2 linked regions of the Collimonas fungivorans genome follow. The protein of the gene in region 1 binds, or shares a complex with, the protein of each later gene. Links are inferred from orthologs where the notes say so. Each region holds a gene or a part of one and is shown in the gene's direction. Other genes may lie near its edges. The genes, in order: secA and secY.

Evidence for each region.
Region 2: the proteins of secA (region 1) and secY are in contact, whole or in part, in a crystal structure (PDB 3DIN), measured with the Thermotoga maritima proteins. The link is inferred for Collimonas fungivorans from one-to-one orthologs. Residues at the interface, in WP_004082002.1 of Thermotoga maritima: Glu261, Ala262, Arg263, Lys300, Ala301, Arg302, Thr303, Ile304, Ile305, Leu323, Tyr324, Asp325, Pro326, Val329, Ser330, Tyr333, Ile336, Lys340, Phe345, Val349, Glu363, Phe364, Tyr374, Ser375, Gly376, Gly377, Glu393, Ile395, Thr482, Ser483; in WP_004081795.1 of Thermotoga maritima: Glu108, Gly109, Glu110, Glu111, Ala236, Glu237, Arg238, Arg239, Ile240, Thr241, Ile242, Gln243, Tyr244, Ala245, Arg246, Arg247, Val248, Thr249, Gly250, Arg251, Arg252, Val253, Tyr254, Gly256, Ala257, Ser258, Thr259, Tyr260, Leu261, Pro262.

The regions. Positions count from the first base shown.
Region 1 is NZ_CP013232.1:5,027,318-5,038,310, reverse strand. What follows is about bases 5,458-8,719. They hold secA (preprotein translocase subunit SecA), read left to right. Parts: upstream 5,458-5,759; coding sequence 5,760-8,519; downstream 8,520-8,719. Other genes in these bases: CFter6_RS22025 (M23 family metallopeptidase), read left to right, coding at 5,458-5,546. Also shown: cell division protein FtsA, read left to right, coding at 1-866; cell division protein FtsZ, read left to right, coding at 988-2,163; CFter6_RS22040 (peroxiredoxin), read left to right, coding at 2,396-2,902; lpxC (UDP-3-O-acyl-N-acetylglucosamine deacetylase), read left to right, coding at 3,046-3,981; CFter6_RS22030 (hypothetical protein), read right to left, coding at 4,038-4,439; more of CFter6_RS22025, read left to right, coding at 4,593-5,457; bifunctional glutamate N-acetyltransferase/amino-acid acetyltransferase ArgJ, read left to right, coding at 8,727-9,965; CFter6_RS22010 (ATP-binding protein), read left to right, coding at 10,106-10,981; 8-oxo-dGTP diphosphatase MutT, read left to right, coding at 10,978-10,993. UniProt on the Escherichia coli protein: Required for protein export, interacts with the SecYEG preprotein conducting channel.
Region 2 is NZ_CP013232.1:714,457-724,314, forward strand. Bases 5,727-8,725 are described here. They hold secY (preprotein translocase subunit SecY), read left to right. Parts: upstream 5,727-6,559; coding sequence 6,560-7,891; downstream 7,892-8,725. Other genes in these bases: rpsE (30S ribosomal protein S5), read left to right, coding at 5,727-5,877; rpmD (50S ribosomal protein L30), read left to right, coding at 5,888-6,067; rplO (50S ribosomal protein L15), read left to right, coding at 6,094-6,525; infA (translation initiation factor IF-1), read left to right, coding at 7,927-8,145; rpmJ (50S ribosomal protein L36), read left to right, coding at 8,226-8,339. Also shown: rpsS (30S ribosomal protein S19), read left to right, coding at 1-160; rplV (50S ribosomal protein L22), read left to right, coding at 167-499; rpsC (30S ribosomal protein S3), read left to right, coding at 509-1,351; rplP (50S ribosomal protein L16), read left to right, coding at 1,354-1,773; rpmC (50S ribosomal protein L29), read left to right, coding at 1,786-1,977; rpsQ (30S ribosomal protein S17), read left to right, coding at 1,977-2,249; rplN (50S ribosomal protein L14), read left to right, coding at 2,466-2,834; rplX (50S ribosomal protein L24), read left to right, coding at 2,844-3,158; rplE (50S ribosomal protein L5), read left to right, coding at 3,165-3,704; rpsN (30S ribosomal protein S14), read left to right, coding at 3,712-4,017; rpsH (30S ribosomal protein S8), read left to right, coding at 4,032-4,427; rplF (50S ribosomal protein L6), read left to right, coding at 4,438-4,971; rplR (50S ribosomal protein L18), read left to right, coding at 4,984-5,346; more of rpsE, read left to right, coding at 5,359-5,726; more of rpsM, read left to right, coding at 8,726-8,732; rpsK (30S ribosomal protein S11), read left to right, coding at 8,796-9,200; rpsD (30S ribosomal protein S4), read left to right, coding at 9,408-9,858. UniProt on the Escherichia coli protein: The central subunit of the protein translocation channel SecYEG. Consists of two halves formed by TMs 1-5 and 6-10.

The DNA.
Region 1 (10,993 bases):
ACCAGCAATTGCTGCATACGGTGCCGCAGGAATTTATTGTGGACAGCCAGGAAGATGTGCGTGAACCAATCGGCATGAGCGGCATCCGACTGGAAGTCAAGGTGCACATCGTGACCGGTGCGGTGTCGGCGGTGCAGAACATCGTCAAGTGCATCCGCCGCTGCGGCCTGGAAGTGTCGGACCTGATCTTGCAGCCGATGGCGTCGGCCGATGCGGTGCTGACGCCAGACGAAAAAGAGCTGGGCGTGGTGCTGGTCGATATCGGCGGCGGCACCACCGACGTTGCGGTGTTCACCGAAGGCGCGATCCGCCATACCGCGGTAATCCCGATCGCCGGCGACCAGATCACCAACGACATCGCGATGGCGCTGCGTACGCCGACCAACGAGGCGGAAGAAATCAAGTTGCGCTACGGCGTGGCCAAGCAGATCCTGGCCGATCCGGGCGAGACGCTGGAAGTGCCGGGCCTGGGCGACCGCAATCCGCGCACCCTGTCGCGCCAGGCGCTGGCGGCGGTGATCGAGCCACGAGTCGAAGAGCTGTTTGCGCTGGTGCACCAGGTGGTGCGCGAGTCAGGTTACGAAGAAGTGTTATCGAGCGGAGTGGTGCTGACCGGCGGCTCGGCAATGATGCCCGGCATGATCGAACTGGCGGAAGACATTTTCCTCAAGCCTGCACGGCTGGGAACGCCGGACTACCGCGGCCAGCTGGCCGACGTGGTGCGCAGCCCGCGTTATTCGACTGTGCTGGGGCTGCTGCTGGAAGCGAAGAAGCAATACCTGCGCGGTTATATCGTGACACGCCAGGAAGGTTCGGCGAAGGCGATCTGGCAGCGCATGAAGGAATGGTTTTTGGGTAATTTCTAATACGGTTTTTAATACGAGATTTGTTTTTAACGTTGTTTGTGCAACACGCAGTTGTCAGTTGCTAGGCCTCACACAGCGTGATGCCTATTGACTGAATGCTGCATCTTTATGAGGAAATATCATGGAAATCGATATGCTTGACAATGCAACTTTGGGCACCGTGATTAAAGTTGTCGGCGTCGGTGGCGCCGGCGGCAATGCGGTCCAACATATGATCAACAAGGGTGTGTCAGGAGTGGAGTTCATCGCCGCCAACACCGATGCGCAGGCGCTCAAGCAATCGAAGGCGCACAACGTGATCCAGATCGGCGAGACCGGCCTGGGCGCGGGCATGAAGCCGTCGGTGGGTCGTCAGCTGGCCGAGGAATCGCGCGGCCGGATCGAAGACGCATTGCGCGGCGCGCACATGGTGTTCATCGCTGCCGGCATGGGCGGCGGCACCGGCACCGGCGCTGCGCCGGTGGTGGCGCAGATCGCCAAGGAACTGGGCGCGCTGACGGTGGCGGTAGTGTCGAAGCCGTTTTCGTATGAAGGCCAGAAGTGCATGGACATCGCCGACGAAGGCCTGGAAGCCCTGTCCCAGCATGTTGATTCGCTGATCATCATTCTCAACGAGAAGCTCGAAGAGATTTATGAAGACGACAGCATGATGGAGTGGTTGCAGCACGCCGACGACGTTCTCAACAACGCCGTTGCCGGTATTGCTGAAATCATCAATGTGCCTGGTCACATCAACGTCGACTTCAATGACGTCAAGACCATCATGGGCGAACAAGGCAAGGCGATGATGGGTACCGCTACCGCATCCGGCGTCGATCGCGCGCGCCTGGCGGCGGAGCAGGCGGTTGCCTCGCCGCTGCTGGACGGCATCGATCTGTCCGGCGCGCGCGGCGTGCTGGTCAACGTCACCGCCAGCCGCAGCCTGAAGGGTAAGGAAATCAAGGAAGTGATGGCGACCGTGCGTGCGTTTGCGGCGCCGGACGCTTCGATTGCCCAGGGCATCGCCTACGACGAAACCATGGGCGACGATATCCGTGTCACCGTGGTGGCCACCGGCCTGGGCCGTGCACGCAAGGCCGTGCAGCTGGTGCAGGCGCCGATGATGCGTACTGGCACCCACAACGAGCCGATGATGCATGGCCAGGCTTCGGTGGGACACGGCAGCTCTTCGTTCGAAGGCATGAAGGCGCCGGCGGTATGGCGTCGCGAGTCGGCTTCCGACACGGTGCGGGCTTTGGAAAAGAACGGCATGGAAACCTACGACATTCCGGCTTTCCTGCGCAAGCAAGCCGACTAAGTCAGGGCTCTTTAGTCTCAATGATGATGGCGGGTGCTGATACCCGCTATCATGGCCGGCATTCTGCATGAAGTTGCGGAACAGGGCATACTGCGGGTTCAACGCCGCGTCGAAAGGCGCGGCGTTTTCTTTTGTAGCATCCGCCAACATTCTGTGCCTCTGGAATACCGGCGCGCGCCTTAGCGTTGCGCCACGGGCTTCAGGGCATCCACACCTAGACAAGGAATTAATCATGACCATCAAGATCGGCGATAGCCTGCCGGAAGGCAAATTAGCAGAATTCATCGAAACCGAGACCGAAGGTTGTTCGCTCGGACCGAACTCGTTCAATGTCAGCGACCTGGTCAAGGGCAAGAAAATCGCCCTGTTCGCCGTGCCGGGCGCTTTCACGCCGACCTGTTCCGCCAAGCATCTGCCTGGCTACATCCAGCATGCGGCAGAATTCAAGGCCAAGGGCGTCGATGAAATCTGGGCGATCTCCGTCAACGATGCATTCGTCATGGGCGCCTGGGGCCGTGACCAGAAAGCCACCGGCATCGTGCGTTTGCTGGCTGACGGCAACGCCGATTTCGTCAAGGCGCTGGGCCTGGACGCCGATTTCGGCAAGTTCGGCATGGGCGTGCGCTCGCAGCGTTTCTCGGCGCTGATCGACGACGGCGTGGTCAAGCAGCTGAACGTGGAGCAGGGCGGCAAGTTCGAAGTGTCCAATGCGGAAACCCTGCTGGCGCAACTGGCCTAAAAGCTAGCCGTTGCGGGTAGAGTAGGCGGCGCCAGTGGCGCCGTTTTTCAGTTCCGGGGGCGGAAACATCCAGGCGTGTTTTTTACCCCACAATAACTACACATCGTTACAGAATAATTATCAGTCAGACTTATAATGTCATCATGTTGAAACAGCGCACTATCAAAAGAATTGTCAAGACGACAGGCATTGGCGTCCATTCCGGCACCAAGGTCGAGCTGACCCTGCGCCCGGCGGCAGTGGATACCGGCATCGTTTTCCGGCGCGTCGATATGGATCCTGCCATCGACTTCCCGGCCAAGGCCACCGAAGTCGGCGATACACGCATGGCCTCGGTGCTGGTCAAGGACGGCGTGCGGGTTTCCACCATCGAACATCTGATGTCGGCCTGCTCGGGGCTGGGCATAGATAACCTGTATGTCGACGTGACTGCCGAGGAAATCCCCATCATGGATGGCTCGGCCTCGTCGTTCGTATTCCTGCTGCAGCAAGCGGGGCTGGAAGAGCAAAACGCCGCCAAGAAATTCGTGCGCATCAAAAAATCGGTCGAGGTGCGTGAAGGCGAAGGCGACCGCGAGAAATGGGCGCGGCTCGATCCATGCAACGGTTTCAAGCTGAAATTCTTTATCGAATTCAACCATCCAGCGGTGGATGGCACCGGCCAGACCGCGGAAGTGGATTTCAGCATCCAGTCGTATGTGAAGGAAGTGGCGCGTGCGCGCACATTCGGTTTCATGCAGGATGTGGAAACCATGCGCGGCCTGGGACTGGCGCGCGGCGGTTCGCTGGAAAACGCCATCGTGATGGATGAGTACCGCATCCTCAACAGCGACGGTTTGCGCTACGAAAACGAGTTTGTCCGCCACAAGATCCTGGACGCCATCGGCGACCTGTACCTGATCGGCCATCCGCTGCTGGCCAGCTACACCGCCCACAAATCTGGCCATGGCCTGAACAACCAGCTGCTGCGCGCTTTACTGGCTCAGCCGGATGCCTATGAGGTGGTCAGCTTCGACGAGTTGACTGAAGCGCCCGGCGCTTATCAGCGTCAGGTCGGGCAAGAGTGGGCTCTCAACTAGCTGTCTGTGTATAATGCCATTTTTGCAAGATGGCGTTTATCCCCGCCCGTAGCGATTTATTTTTTATCGCTATAGCGCCTGACCATCGCTGCGATAGCATTTTTCAGTGCTTCGTTGGCAGCCGATGGCTCCAGTTCCTCCATCAGCGAAGAGAATGCCGAAACAGCTTTGGATGAAAGTAGTGCCTGCTTGACAGCAGGCGCTTTCATTAGGTTTTGGCTTACTTGCACTTTGATTCGGATTGCATTAATCTGCCAATTTCCTGCCAGCAATTGGTTTTGCAGGCGTGGCAGTTGCTGCTTCAATTTGCTTGCCAGAGCTGCATTGGGAGCTGACAGTACCAGCTGCCCGGCTTCGCATTGCAATACTTCGCAGGTACTGAACATGGCAGGCAATTCGGCGGCGCATTGCTTTTGCAGCGCCGCCATGCGTGTGACAGCGGGCAGCAAAGCCGCCATCTTGTCATTCCCCCGTAAAAAATCGGCAACGGCTTTTTGAGTTTGAGGCCTGGAACCCGTTGTCGCTGGCCGGTAAGAAGAAGGTGAGAGTCTACGCATGATGGTGAAACCATATCACACCTGTGACCCGCTCAGGGCTTCACCGGAGCTGCAATGCAGGTAATTCTGTTGCACCCGCGTTTTAATCGCGCAAAATCCATCACCTTAGGCGCCAGGCACATCACCCTGATGATCGTCGTTTTTTTACTGGCGGTATTGCTGGCGACCGGATTATTGTATTTCCTCACCGCCCGTTATGCGGTCGGCCTGCCGTTTGCGGGCAAGGCCGCCGGCGACGCTGTCGCCGGAGTGCAGGATAAAGACAAGTACCTGAAGGAAAACCTGGCGGCGATGGCCATCAAGCTCGGTGAAATGCAGGCGCAGCTGATGCGCCTGGATGCCTTGGGTGAGCGGGTCCAGGGCTTGGCTGGGGTCAAGCCGGAAGAGTTCAATTTCAAGGAAGCGCCGGGACGCGGCGGCGCCGAATCGAGCAGCCTGTACGACCGGCGCTCGCACGACATGAGCATGAGCGAATTCCAGCTGGCGCTGGACGCCATGTCGCGCGATGTCGGTTTCCGCACCGACTACCTGAACGTGGTCGAAACCGTACTGATGAGCGACCGCATCAAGTCCAAGCTGCTGCCGACCAACCAGCCGGTCAGCGTCAACTACAATTCCTCCAGCTTCGGCTGGCGGCTCGATCCGTTCACCGGCCGCAGTGCATTTCATGAGGGACTGGATTTTCCAGCCTCGGTCGGCACCAATATCGTCGCCGCGGCGGCCGGCGTGGTAATCGCGGCCGAATATCATCCGCAATACGGCAACATGCTGGATATAGACCACGGCAACGACATCATCACCCGCTACGCCCATGCCTCCAGGCTGTTTGTCAAAGTGGGCGACATCGTGCAGCGCGGCCAGCATATCGCCGATATCGGCACTACCGGGCGTTCGACCGGACCGCACCTGCATTTCGAAGTAAGAATCAAGGGCGTGGCGCAGGATCCGCGCAAGTTCCTGAACGCGGGCACCGACCTGGCCAAGATGGCAACATTGGCCGGGAAGTAATGAATGTTGTTGTAATGCAAGCACAGTAGAGCCCGGATGCGCCGGATGCCGGGCACAATTTGCGCAACTTGCTATTGTTTCCTGGTGCATAACCCCAATGTGTCGGGGACTGCATGATAAAATTCTCCGATTATTTATTTAGCCACAGCCCGGTTTCGGGGCCATCCACAAGATGCCGCGGAATGCCGCCGGCGCTTTTTTTAGAATCCAAGCATGTCATTACTGACCCAGATTTTCGGTAGCCGCAACCAGCGCCTGCTTAAGCAATATAAAAAAGTCGTCCGACAAATTAATGCACTTGAACCGGCGTTCGAAAAACTGTCCGATGCCGAGCTGCAGGCGAAAACGCCGGAGCTCAAGCAGCGCATAGCCGACGGCGAAAAGCTCGACGCCTTGCTGCCGGAAGCGTTCGCGGTTTGCCGTGAAGCCGGCAAGCGGGTCTTGAAAATGCGCCATTTCGACGTGCAGCTGATAGGCGGCATGGTATTGCATTACGGGAAAATTGCCGAAATGGGTACCGGCGAGGGCAAGACGCTGATGGCGACCCTGCCGGCATACCTGAATGCGCTGTCCGGCAAGGGCGTGCACGTGGTGACCGTGAATGACTACCTGGCGCAGCGCGATGCCGAGTGGATGGGACGTTTATACAGCTGGCTGGGTCTGACGACCGGGGTCAACCTGTCGTCGGTGGAGCATGACGCCAAGCAGGTCGCCTACGGCGCCGACATCACCTACGGCACCAACAACGAATTCGGTTTCGATTACCTGCGCGACAACATGGTGTACGACGCCGCCGACCGTGTGCAGCGTACCCTGAATTTCGCCATTGTCGATGAAGTCGACTCGATCCTGATCGACGAAGCGCGTACGCCGCTGATCATTTCCGGCCAGGCTGAAAATCACACTGACCTGTATTACAAGATCAATGAAGTGCCGCCGCTGCTGACCCAGCAGGTCGGCGAAGAAACGCCGGACGGCAAGGGCAAGGTTGAAGTCCCCGGCGATTACACCAAGGATGAAAAAGCGCACCAGGTGCTGCTGACCGAAGCCGGCCATGAAAAGGCCGAGCAGATCCTCACCGACATGGGTTTGCTGGCAGAAGGCGCCTCCCTGTACGACGCCGCCAACATCAGCCTGATCCATCACCTGTACGCCGCGTTGCGCGCGCACTCGCTGTACTTCAAGGACCAGCACTATGTGGTGCAGGGCGGCGAAATCGTCATTGTCGACGAATTCACCGGCCGCATGATGACCGGCCGCCGCTGGTCGGACGGCTTGCACCAGGCAGTGGAAGCCAAGGAAGGCGTCAAGATCCAGAACGAGAACCAGACCCTGGCCTCGATCACTTTCCAGAACTATTTCCGCATGTACGGCAAGCTGGCCGGCATGACGGGCACCGCCGATACCGAAGCCTACGAATTCCAGGAAATCTATGGCCTGGAAACCGTGGTGATCCCGCAAAACCGGCCGAACCAGCGCAAGGACCGGCAGGACCAGGTCTACAAGACATCGCAGGAAAAATACAATGCGATGCTGAAGGATATCCAGGACTGCTACGAGCGCGGGCAACCGGTGCTGGTGGGCACCACTTCGATCGAAAACTCGGAGCTGTTGTCTTCGATCCTGACCAAGGCCAAGCTGCCGCACAACGTGTTGAACGCCAAGCAGCACGCACGGGAAGCGGAAATCATCGCGCAGGCAGGCCGTCCGCAAGCGATCACTATCGCCACCAACATGGCGGGGCGCGGCACTGACATCGTGCTGGGCGGGAATGTCGAGAAGCAGATCCAGTTCATCGAAGCCGACGAGTCGCTCGGCGACACCGAAAAACAACTGCGCTCCGACAAGCTGCGCGATGATTGGCAATCGCTGCATGACCACGTGGTCAATGCCGGCGGCTTGCATATCATCGGCACCGAGCGCCATGAATCGCGGCGGGTGGATAACCAGTTGCGCGGCCGCGCTGCGCGCCAGGGCGATCCGGGCTCCTCGCGTTTCTACCTGTCGCTGGACGACGCCTTGCTGCGCATTTTTGCCGGCGACCGCGTGCGCGCCATCATGGACCGGCTGAAAATGCCGGAAGGCGAGCCGATCGAGGCTGGCATCGTGTCGCGTTCGATCGAATCGGCGCAGCGCAAGGTCGAGGCGCGCAACTTCGATATCCGCAAGCAGCTGCTGGAATATGACGATGTCGCCAACGACCAGCGCAAGGTGATCTACCAGCAGCGCAACGAATTGCTGGAATCGCAAGGCGTTTCCGAAACGGTGGCGTCGCTGCGCGAAGGTGTGCTGGACGATACTTTCCGTACCTATGTGCCGGAAGAGTCGCTTGAAGAGCAATGGAATATCCCGGCGCTGGAAACGGCCCTGGCCAACGACCTGCACCTGGAAGTACCGCTTGGCGAGATGCTGAAATCGGAACCGAACCTGACCGACGAAGATCTGCTGGAGCGTGTGCTGACCGCCGCCAGCACTACCTATGACACCAAGACCGAAATCGTTGGCAAGGAATCGTTCGCAGGCTTCGAACGCAGCGTCATGCTGCAAAGTGTCGACAGCCATTGGCGCGAGCATCTGGCTGCGCTGGACCATCTGCGCCAGGGGATCCACCTGCGCGGCTACGCGCAAAAGAATCCGAAGCAGGAATACAAGCGCGAAGCGTTTGAACTGTTTGGCCAGATGCTGGACCTGATCAAAAATGAAGTGGTCAAGGTGGTGATGACGGTGCGTATCGAAAACCGCGAGGAAATTGCGGCTGCCGAAGAAGAAATGGCGCAGTCCCACGTGGAAAACGTGCACTACCAGCATGCCGACTTCGATCCGAGCGCGGCGCCGGAAGCCTTGCTGGCGCCCACCGCGCATAGCGATGAATCGCAGCAGCCGGGCAGCAGCGTGCCGAAGGTCGGCCGCAACGATCCTTGCCCGTGCGGCAGCGGCAAGAAATACAAGCAGTGCCACGGCCAGCTGATGTAACCGGCAATGATGGGCAACGGCTAAAGCAGGGCGGGAAACCCGCCCTTTGCTTTTGTTGCGGCAGATGTACACATGGTCTGCGCATACGCCTTAATACCCCTTAAAATAAGCACTTGGATCAGCTGCCGGTCTGCTGGACCGGGCAACCACCCATTAATCTCGGCAAACCAGCGCCGCCAACACCTATATACCTAGTTAAGGATTCTCATGGCCGTCAATTCCCCCATTCCTGTCGCCGCCGATCTGCTGCCTGTGGCGGGCATCGAGCTTGGCCATGCCGAGGCCGGTGTGCGCAAAGCGAATCGCAAGGATTTGCTGGTGATGAAACTGGCGCCGACGGCGACGGTAGCCGGGGTGTTTACGCAAAACCGCTTTTGCGCTGCTCCGGTACAAGTCAGCAAAGCGCATCTGGCCGCCGCCGAGATTTCCGGCGAGCCTGTCCGTGCGCTGCTGATCAATACCGGCAACGCCAACGCCGGCACCGGCGAAGCCGGCCTGGCGGCAGCCAATGCCACTTGTGATGCGCTGGCGGAGTTGCTGGGCTGCCATGCAGCACAGATATTGCCGTTTTCGACTGGCGTGATCCTGGAGCCGCTGCCGGTGGAGCGCATCGCTGCCGGTTTGCCGCAGGCGATACAGAACCTGCAAAGCGACAACTGGTTCAATGCCGCCGAGGCTATCATGACTACCGATACGCAGCCAAAAGCTGCTTCACGCAGCCTGGTTATCGCCGGCAAAACGGTGACGCTGTCCGGCATCAGCAAGGGCGCCGGCATGATCAAGCCGAATATGGCGACAATGCTCGGTTTCCTGGCGATCGATGCGAAAGTGGCGCAGCCGGTGCTGGAGCACATGGTGCGCCAGGCCGCCGACCGTTCGTTCAACTGCATCACCATCGACGGTGATACCTCGACCAACGACTCGTTCATGCTGATCGCCACCGGCGCCGGCGAACTGGAAGTGAGCAGCGTCGATAGTCCGGAATATGCGGAGCTGGCGGCGGCTGTCACCGATATTTCCCGGCATCTGGCGCAAATGATCATCCGCGACGGCGAAGGCGCTACCAAGTTCATCACGATCACCGTGGAACAGGGGCAGAATGCTGCAGAATGCCGCAAGATCGCTTATTCGATCGCTCACTCGCCGCTGGTCAAGACGGCCTTCTTCGCCTCTGATCCTAACCTGGGCCGTATCCTGGCGGCTATCGGTTATGCTGGCGTCGACGACTTGGACGTCAGCAAGCTGGACCTGTACCTGGATGACGTCCTGGTGGCAAAAAGTGGTGGCCGCAATCCAGAATACCAGGAAGCCGACGGCCAGCGCGTCATGAAACAGAGCGAGATCCTGGTGCGGGTGCAACTGGCGCGAGGCGATGCCGATGCGACTGTGTGGACTTGCGATTTATCGCATGACTATGTCTCGATCAATGCTGACTATCGCTCCTGAGCCGATCATACTTTGAGAAAAATGCCGTCCGAGGCCGTTTGTCGGTCGCGGCGGCGAATTTGTTTTGACAAATAATATTCACCCAGCAGCGTTTTGCTTTACGTCAGAATGGGGAAATCCCATTTGTCACCAAACCAGCCATGACTCAATTAGACCAATTCCTGATCCGCGCCGAAGCCTTGCTGGCCCGGCTTGAATCCATCCTGCCGCAAGCCAAGGCTGCTCCCGACTGGCAGGCGGCGACCGCCTTTCGCTGGCGCCACCGCGGCGGATCTGCCGGCGGTTACCTGCAGGCAGTCGGCCATATTTCGGATATTGCGCTGTCGGATCTGCATAATATCGAAGTGCAGAAGCAGCAGATCGACCAGAATACCCGTCAGTTTGTCGACGGCCGGCCGGCCAACAACGTGCTGCTGACCGGCGCCCGCGGTACCGGCAAGTCGTCCCTGATCAAAGCTTGCCTGAACCAGTATGCTCCCCAGGGTTTGCGGCTGATCGAAGTGGATAAGGACGATTTGGCAGCGTTGCCGGATATTGTCGACCTTGTGGCGGAGCGGCCGGAACGCTTCATCATTTTTTGCGACGACCTTTCGTTCGAAGAGGGCGAGAGTGGTTACAAGGCGCTCAAAGTGGCGCTTGACGGCAGCATCGCCGCGCAGTCGGACAATGTGCTGATTTATGCCACTTCCAACCGGCGCCATTTGCTGCCGGAGCGGATGTCGGACAATGCCAGCTATAAAACTACCGAGGATGGAGATTTGCATCCGGGGGAAACCGTCGAAGAAAAGATTTCACTTTCAGAGCGCTTCGGATTGTGGGTATCGTTTTATCCGTTCAAGCAAGACGATTATCTGGACATCGTCGGCCATTGGCTCAGTCATTTCGGCTGCAATGCAGAGCAGATTGCGGAGGCGCGTGGCGATGCCTTGCGCTGGGCCCTGCAACGGGCTTCGCGTTCAGGCCGGGTTGCATGGCAGTTTGCCCGCGATTACGCCGGCAGAATGACGCCGCCATGACCGTTCTTGAGC
Region 2 (9,858 bases), 4.3 Mb from region 1 along the record:
CATCATGCCGGATTTTATCGGCCTGACGATTGCTGTGCATAACGGCAAACAACACGTCCCGGTATATGTGTCCGAGAACATGGTTGGTCACAAGCTCGGCGAATTCGCGCTGACCCGTACGTTCAAGGGTCATGCTGCTGATAAGAAGGCTAAGAAATAAGGTCCGATGATGGAAACTAAAGCTACCCTCCGCGGCGTGCGCCTGTCGGCCCAAAAGGGCCGTCTGGTCGCCGACCTGATTCGCGGCAAAAAAATTGATCACGCACTTAACATCCTGGCCTTCAGCCCGAAAAAAGGTGCAGCTATCATCAAGCGTGTTCTGGAATCCGCAATTGCGAATGCCGAACACAATGACGGTGCTGATATCGACGAGCTGAAAGTCACGACGATATATGTGGAAAAAGGTTCGGTCCTCAAGCGCTTCACAGCGCGTGCTAAAGGCCGTGGCGATCGTATCTCGAAGCAATCCTGTCACATTTACGTGACTGTCGGAAACTAAGGAGTCACGATGGGACAGAAGATTCATCCAACCGGTTTTCGCCTTGCGGTTACACGTAACTGGGGATCCCGCTGGTATGCAGGCAATAGCAATTTTGCCCAAATGCTCGGCGAAGATCTGAAAGTACGCGCTTTCCTCAAGAAAAAACTGAAGAACGCATCGGTCGGCCGCGTTGTTATCGAGCGTCCTGCAAAGAACGCACGCATCACGATTTACAGCTCGCGTCCTGGTGTCGTTATCGGTAAAAAAGGCGAGGACATCGAAGTACTGAAGTCCGCGCTGACCAAGCTGATGGGTGTGCCGGTTCACGTTAATATCGAAGAAATTCGTAAACCTGAAATCGACGCACAACTGATCGCTGACTCGATCGCGCAACAGCTCGAAAAACGCATCATGTTCCGCCGCGCGATGAAACGTGCGATGCAGAACGCAATGCGTCTGGGCGCGCAAGGGATCAAGATCATGTCGTCCGGTCGTCTGAACGGTATCGAAATCGCACGTACCGAATGGTACCGCGAAGGTCGCGTACCGCTTCACACACTGCGCGCTGACATCGACTACGGTTTCGGCGAAGCTGAAACCACATACGGCATTATCGGCATCAAAGTCTGGGTTTACAAGGGTGATCGTCTGGCTAACGGCGATGCGCCGGTAATCGACGTACCTAACGACGATGACAAGAAACGCCGTGGTCCACGTCGTGATGATGGCAAACCAGCTGGTCGTCCACGTGCTAAAACTACAACGGCAGGTCCAGGAGCGCCAGCTGCGCGTCCAGCCCGTGCCAAGAAGCCGGATGGCGCTGCTGAAGGTGTTGCTGTTGCTGCGCCGGCTGAGAAAGCAGGAGAATAATCATGCTGCAACCAGCACGCAGAAAATATCGTAAAGAGCAAAAGGGCCGCAACAAAGGCATTTCGCATTCGCGCGGCACTGCCGTGTCGTTCGGCGAATTTGGCTTGAAGGCGATTGGCCGCGGTCGTATCACCGCGCGTCAGATTGAAGCAGCTCGTCGCGCAATGACCCGTCATATCAAACGGGGTGGTCGTATCTGGATTCGCATTTTCCCGGATAAGCCAATTTCGCAAAAGCCTGCCGAAGTCCGTATGGGTAACGGTAAGGGTAATCCCGAGTACTACGTGGCTGAAATCCAGCCAGGTAAAATGCTGTACGAGATGGATGGCGTCGATGAAACACTGGCGCGCGAGGCATTCCGTTTGGCTGCAGCTAAATTGCCATTGTTGACCACGTTCGTCGTGCGTCAAATTGGCCAATAATTGGAGTTAAACATGAAAGCATCTGAACTCCGCGACAAAGATCAAGCGGCCTTGACGAAAGAGCTGAACGAATTGCTGAAGGCGCAGTTTAGCCTTCGCATGCAAATCGCTACTCAGCAATTGAGCAATACGTCGCAATTGAAAAAAGTTCGTCGCGATATAGCACGGGTCAAGACCGTCATCAATTCGAAGGGCGCCCTGTAATGAACGATCAAGTGAAACAAGCGCTCAAGCGCACGCTGGTTGGTAAAGTTGTGTCCGATAAAATGGACAAGACTGTTACCGTCCTGATCGAACGCCACGTCAAGCATCCTCTGTATGGCAAAATCATCGTGCGTACCAACAAGTACCATGCACATGACGAAACCAACCAGGCCAAGGAAGGCGACGTAGTCGAGATCCAAGAAGGACGTCCAATCTCCAAGACTAAAGCTTGGAGCGTGACACGTGTGGTACAAGTGGCACAGGTCCTGTAAGTATTTGTTGCGAGCCAAGCATTTTGATGTAATAATGCTTGGCTTCGCTCCTGTTGGCTTCCGACAAGAGCGAAATGAACACCCTGCAGTATCTAGCAAGAAGTTTTGGAAGTCGTCCACCTAAGCAGTGCGCTCAGCAGAGTTGCCCTGACAGGACCAAGACTGACCGTAAATCCGCATCGTGCGGCAGCGAGTTAAGTTGGGAAAGAAAATATTATGATTCAAACGGAAAGCCGGCTCGAAGTAGCCGACAACACTGGTGCACGCGAAGTTATGTGCATCAAAGTTCTGGGTGGTTCCAAGCGTCGCTATGCCAGCATTGGTGATGTGATCAAGGTTACCGTCAAAGTGGCAGCGCCACGTGGTCGCGTCAAAAAAGGCGAGATCTATAACGCCGTTGTCGTGCGGACCGCTAAAGGCGTTCGCCGTCAAGATGGTTCGCTGGTCAAGTTCGATGGCAATGCAGCAGTGCTGCTGAACGCGAAGCTTGAGCCAATTGGTACGCGTATTTTTGGACCAGTCACTCGTGAACTGCGCACTGAGCGCTTCATGAAGATTGTGTCGCTCGCGCCTGAAGTGCTGTAAGGAGTCGAGATGGATAAGATTCGGAAAAGCGACGAAGTAATCGTCCTGACTGGTAAAGACAAGGGCAAGCGCGGTGTTGTAAAGCAACGCGTTGATGCTAACCACGTTGTCGTAGAAGGCATCAACGTTGCTAAAAAAGCAACCAAGCCGAACCCGATGACTGGTGTAACTGGTGGCATCATTGACAAGTTGATGCCAATTCACGTGTCAAATGTTGCGTTGTTCAACGCTGCAACTGGCAAGGCAGATCGCGTTGGTTTTAAAGACGTGGACGGCAAGAAAGTCCGCGTTTTCAAGTCCAGTGGCGAAGTTGTTAAGGTTTAAGAGATCATGGCCCGTCTCCAAGAATTCTATAAAGAAAAAGTCGTTACCGACCTGACAGCGAAATACGCTTACAAGTCCGTAATGGAAGTGCCGCGCATCCTGAAGATCACCCTGAACATGGGTCTGTCGGAAGCGATTGCGGACAAGAAGATCATTGAACACGCTGTTGGCGATTTGACCAAGATTGCAGGTCAGAAGCCAGTCGTGACCAAGGCACGGAAAGCTATCGCGGGTTTCAAGATCCGTGAAGGCTATCCAATCGGTTGCATGGTTACATTGCGTGGCGCTCAGATGTACGAGTTCCTGGATCGCCTGATCACTGTCGCGCTGCCGCGCGTTCGTGACTTCCGTGGCGTTTCCGGTCGCGCATTTGACGGTCGTGGTAACTACAATATCGGCGTGAAAGAGCAAATCATTTTCCCCGAAATTGAGTACGACAAGATTGATGTGTTGCGTGGTATGAATATCAGTATCACGACGACTGCAAAGACCGACGATGAAGCAAAATCGCTTCTCGCCGCATTTAAATTTCCGTTCAGAAACTGAGGTTGCCATGGCAAAACTGGCACTGATTAACCGTGAACAAAAGCGCGCTGACCTGGTAAAGAAATACGCCGGCAAGCGTGCCGAGTTAAAGGCAATCATTGATGACCAATCGAAGTCGGAAGAAGAGCGCTACGAAGCTCGCTTGAAATTGCAAGCGCTGCCACGTAACTCGGCTCCGACCCGTCAACGTAATCGTTGCTCCCTGACTGGTCGTCCACGTGGCACTTTCCGCAAGTTCGGTCTGGGCCGTATTAAGCTCCGTGAAATCGCCATGCGTGGCGAAATTCCGGGTATGACTAAAGCAAGCTGGTAATAGGAGAATATGCAATGAGTATGAGCGATCCTATCGCCGATATGCTGACCCGTATCCGCAATGCGCAAGTAGTTCACAAGACAACCGTGGCAATGCCATCGTCGAAGGTCAAGATTGCGATTGCCAACGTCCTCAAGGACGAGGGTTACATTGAAGATTTCGCTGTCGCAGAAGAAGGCGGCAAAGCGGAACTCAAAATCGGTTTGAAGTATTACGCCGGCCGTCCTGTTATCGAACGTCTTGATCGTGTATCCCGTCCAGGGCTGCGGATCTACAAGGGCAAAGATGACATCCCTAACGTGATGAACGGCTTAGGTGTGGCAATTATTTCGACACCTGCGGGTGTCATGACGGACCGCAAAGCGCGCGCAACCGGTGTCGGTGGCGAAGTTATTTGCTACGTCGCCTAAGGAGTGCAACATGTCTCGTGTAGGTAAAATGCCGATTGCACTGCCAACTGGCGCGGAAGCGACCATTACAGCAGCGCAGATCACAGTTAAGGGCCCATTGGGCTCGCTTTCCCAGGCTTTGAATGGCCTGGTAAAAATCGAAAACAACAACGGCACGCTGAATTTCGCTGCCGCTGACGACAGCCGCGAAGCCAATGCGATGTCCGGCACCTTGCGTGCTCTGGTCAACAACATGGTCAATGGCGTAACCAAGGGTTTCGAAAAGAAGCTGAACCTGGTTGGCGTGGGTTTTCGTGCGCAAGCACAAGGTGACAAGTTGAATCTGTCGCTCGGTTTCTCGCATCCGGTGGTTCACCAAATGCCGCAAGGCGTGACAGTGGCAACCCCGACGCAAACCGAGATCCTGATCAAGGGTATCGACAAGCAACGTGTTGGTCAGGTTGCTGCAGAAGTTCGTGCTTACCGCGAACCTGAGCCGTATAAGGGCAAGGGCGTTCGTTACTCGGACGAAGTGGTAATCCTTAAAGAAACCAAGAAGAAGTAATAGGGGTTGACGATGGATAAGAAACAATCACGTCTGCGCCGCTCACGCCAAACGCGTGCCAAGATCGCAGAGTTAAAGGTGAACCGCCTGGCAGTGCATCGCACCAACTTGCACATATACGCCAGCATCATCGGCCCTGACGCTAAAGTGCTGGCTTCGGCCTCCACACTGGAAGCTGAAGTACGTGCAGAACTGGCCGGCAAGTCCGGTGCAGGCGGCAATACGGCAGCTGCATCGCTGGTTGGCAAGCGCGTTGCCGAGAAGGCACTGAAAGCAGGAGTTACCGAAGTTGCGTTTGATCGCTCCGGTTTCCGTTACCACGGCCGCGTCAAGGTGCTGGCAGATGCCGCCCGTGAAGCCGGTCTGAAGTTCTAAGGAAGAATCGTCATGGCAAAAATGCAATCGAAAATGCAAAGCGATAAGCCGGATGATGGCATGCGCGAAAAAATGATCGCGGTCAACCGTGTGACCAAAGTGGTCAAGGGTGGTCGTATCATGGGTTTCGCAGCATTGGCTGTTGTTGGTGATGGCGATGGCCGTATCGGCATGGGCAAGGGCAAATCGAAAGAAGTGCCAGTTGCAGTGCAGAAGGCTATGGAAGAAGCCCGTCGCAAGATGATCAAGGTAACGCTGAAGAACGGTACATTGCAACACGCAATCTCCGGCAAGCATGGCGCCTCTTCGGTGCTGATGCTGCCAGCAAAAGACGGTACTGGCGTCATCGCCGGCGGTCCAATGCGCGCGATCTTTGAAGTACTGGGTGTGACGAACGTTGTGGCCAAGTCCACTGGTTCGACCAATCCGTACAACATGGTTCGTGCTACTTTGAACGGCTTGTCAAAGATGAACACGCCATCGGAAATTGCTGCCAAGCGCGGCAAGTCCGTTGAAGAAATTCTGGGCTAAGGTGATCAAAATGACAAAGACTGTAAAAGTACAATTGATCAAGGGTTTGATCGGCACGCGCGAAACTCATCGCGCGACAGTTCGCGGCCTGGGCCTGCGTCGTGTCAATTCGGTTTCCGAATTGCAAGACACCCCATCTGTGCGCGGCATGATCAATAAAGTGTCCTATCTTGTGAAAGTGGTGTCGTAAGCTTAGGCTTGCGAACGGAGCAAATTATGGAATTGAATACTATTCAACCTGCAGATGGCGCCAAGCATTACAAGCGTCGCGTTGGTCGTGGTATCGGCTCAGGTATCGGTAAGACAGCCGGCCGCGGTCACAAGGGTCAAAAATCGCGTTCGGGCGGTTTCCACAAAGTCGGCTTTGAAGGCGGTCAGATGCCTTTGCAACGTCGTTTGCCAAAACGCGGCTTCAAGTCGATGGCAACCCCGTTCAAGGCTGAAGTTCGCTTGTCGGACCTGGAAAACCTGCCGGTAACTGAAATTGATATCCTGGTGTTGAAGCAAGCTGGCGTGATCGGCGAGCTGGCACGAGTGGTACGCGTCATCCTGTCGGGCGAAGTCACCAAAAAGGTAACGCTCAAGGGTCTGATCGCTACCAAAGGTGCAAAAGCTGCGATTGAAGCAGCCGGCGGATCCGTAGCTTAATTTGTCGTTCTAACTCGTAGCAATGGAGCAATAATTGGCGACATCTCCCCAACTTGCAAAGAGTGCTGCGAGCGGCTTCCCTTGGGGCCGTCTGTGGTTCTTGCTTGCTGCATTGGTTGTATATCGTATTGGTGCTCACATTCCCGTACCGGGAATTGATCCATCGCAGTTGGCGCAATTGTTTAAGCAGCACCAGGGCGGTATTTTGGGCATGTTCAACATGTTCTCTGGTGGTGCGTTGTCGCGGTTCACCGTGTTTGCGCTGGGAATCATGCCGTATATTTCGGCATCGATCGTGATGCAATTGATGTCGATTGTGTCGCCTCAGCTGGAAGCGTTGAAGAAAGAAGGCGAGTCCGGTCGTCGCAAGATTACCCAGTACACCCGTTACGGTACGCTGTTGCTGGCGACGTTCCAGGCCCTGGGGATTGCCGTAGCACTGGAATCGCAACCTGGCCTGGTGCTGGATGCAGGCCTGGCTTTCCGCTTCACGACAGTTGTGACGCTGGTAACAGGAACAATGTTTTTGATGTGGTTGGGTGAACAGATTACCGAGCGTGGTCTTGGTAATGGTATCTCGATCATCATTTTTGCAGGTATCGCAGCTGGTCTGCCAAATGCGATCGGTGGGTTGTTCGGGCAGGTAAGTACCGGTTCCATGAGTGCCTTGTCGGCGATCCTGATTTGTCTGATCGCGGCCGGCGTGACATACCTGGTGGTGTTTATCGAACGTGGTCAACGCAAGATTCTGGTGAATTATGCCAAGCGTCAAGTGGGCAACAAGATTTATGGCGGTCAAAGCAGTCATTTGCCGCTGAAGCTGAACATGGCTGGTGTAATTCCTCCAATCTTCGCTTCCTCGATCATCTTGTTTCCTGCGACAATCACGAGTTGGTTTACTTCCGGTGATTCAACCAATCCGGTAGTCAACTTCCTCAAGGATATGGCGGCTTCATTGGCGCCAGGCGAACCGATTCATGCCTTGCTGTATGCGATTGCGATTGTGTTCTTCTGCTTTTTCTATACTGCGCTGGTATTCAACAGCAAGGAAACTGCAGATAACCTGAAGAAAAGCGGCGCGTTTGTGCCGGGGATTCGTCCAGGTGAGCAGACAGCGCGTTATATCGACAAGATCTTGATGCGCTTGACCCTGGTCGGTGCGGTCTATATCACGGTAGTGTGTCTGGTTCCGGAATTCTTGATCGCTCGCTGGAAGGTACCGTTCTATTTTGGTGGTACATCGCTGTTGATTATCGTAGTGGTCACCATGGACTTCATGGCACAGGTACAGAATTACGTGATGTCGCAGCAATATGATTCGCTGCTGCGTAAGGCAAATTTCAAGGGCGGCGTTTCGACGCGGTAAGTTGAGATGAACGACCAGAGGAACCAGTAGACCGAATGGCAAAAGACGACGTTATCCAGATGCAAGGCGAGATTCTTGAGAATCTCCCTAATGCAACATTTAGAGTCAAGTTGGAAAACGGACATATCGTCCTCGGTCATATTTCTGGCAAGATGCGCATGAACTATATCCGCATCCTGCCAGGAGATAAGGTGACAGTAGAATTGACACCTTATGATTTAAGCCGGGCACGGATTGTGTTCCGTACCAAGTAACTAATTTTATTAGTGTTGGGGACAGAGTAACGCTTCGCTTAACTCTGTCCCGCAAATTTTAGTGAAGAAAGAGGGCAAAAATGAAAGTGCTCGCATCAGTCAAGCGGATCTGCCGCAACTGTAAGATCATTAAGCGCAAAGGCGTAGTTCGCGTCATTTGTACGGAACCGCGCCATAAACAGCGCCAAGGTTAATTAACGTTATTGATCGAGGAATAACGAATGGCACGTATTGCAGGGGTCAACATCCCCAATCATCAGCACACCGTCATCGGCTTGACAGCCATCTACGGTGTTGGCCGCCCACGCGCACAAGAAATTTGCGACAGCACGGGTATTTTGACTACGAAGAAGATCAAAGATCTCGACGATAACGAGCTGGAAAAGCTGCGCGACGAAATTGCAAAATTCGTCGTCGAAGGTGACCTGCGTCGTGAACTGTCGATGAACATCAAGCGTTTGATGGATCTGGGTTGCTATCGTGGTATGCGTCATCGCAAAGGCTTGCCTTGCCGTGGCCAACGTACTCGTACCAATGCTCGTACCCGCAAGGGCCCGCGCAAAGCCGCTCAATCGCTGAAGAAATAATTAAGCTGCCACGGTCTCGTGGCAACTGATTGTTTTTAGGTAGTCGGATTCTAGGAAATTATTATGGCAAAGTCCCCAAATAACGCCGCAGCAGCACGTGTGCGTAAAAAAGTTAAAAAGAACGTTGCTGAAGGCATCGCGCACATCCACGCGTCTTTCAACAACACCATCATCACGATTACCGATCGTCAAGGTAATGCGTTGTCGTGGGCGACATCTGGTGGCGCTGGCTTTAAAGGCTCCCGCAAGTCGACTCCATTTGCAGCGCAGGTTGCAGCCGAAGCCGCTGGTAAAGTGGCTGTGGAATGTGGCGTGAAGAACCTGGAAGTACGCATCAAGGGCCCAGGTCCTGGTCGTGAATCCGCTGTTCGTGCGTTGAACAACCTGGGTATCAAGATCACCCAGATTCAAGACGTCACACCAGTGCCGCATAACGGTTGCCGCCCTCCAAAGCGCCGCCGTATCTGATATTGGTATCTGAATCTGTACAGATTTCGTTATTGCTCAGCAATAGCGTATGCAAGTAGCCCGCCAACGACCTTGGCGGGTTTTGTTCTTAAGCCCACTGTCTGGTTGAAGGTAAATCAGACTAGCGCCAGGCCGGCGATTATTCACTCAGATTCCGGCCGCAAAAGACAGTAATGTCCCGGCGTCATATTTTTAAAAGGAAGCATCGTGGCACGTTATATCGGACCTAAAGCAAAACTTTCCCGCCGTGAAGGCACGGACCTGTTCCTGAAGAGCGCACGCCGCTCGCTGGACTCCAAGTGCAAACTGGATTCCAAGCCAGGTCAGCATGGCCGCACCTCCGGCGCACGTACTTCCGACTACGGCAACCAATTGCGCGAAAAGCAAAAGGTCAAGCGTATGTACGGCATCCTGGAACGCCAGTTCCGCCGCTATTTCGCTGAAGCGGACCGTCGCAAGGGCAACACCGGCGAAACACTGCTGCGTTTGCTGGAAGCGCGTCTGGACAACGTTGTATACCGTATGGGCTTCGGTTCGACCCGTGCTGAAGGCCGTCAATTGGTCTCGCACAAGGCGTTCACCGTCAACGGCAACGTAGTCAACATCGCCTCTTACCAAGTGAAGACCGGCGACGTCATCGCCGTTCGCGAAAAGGCCA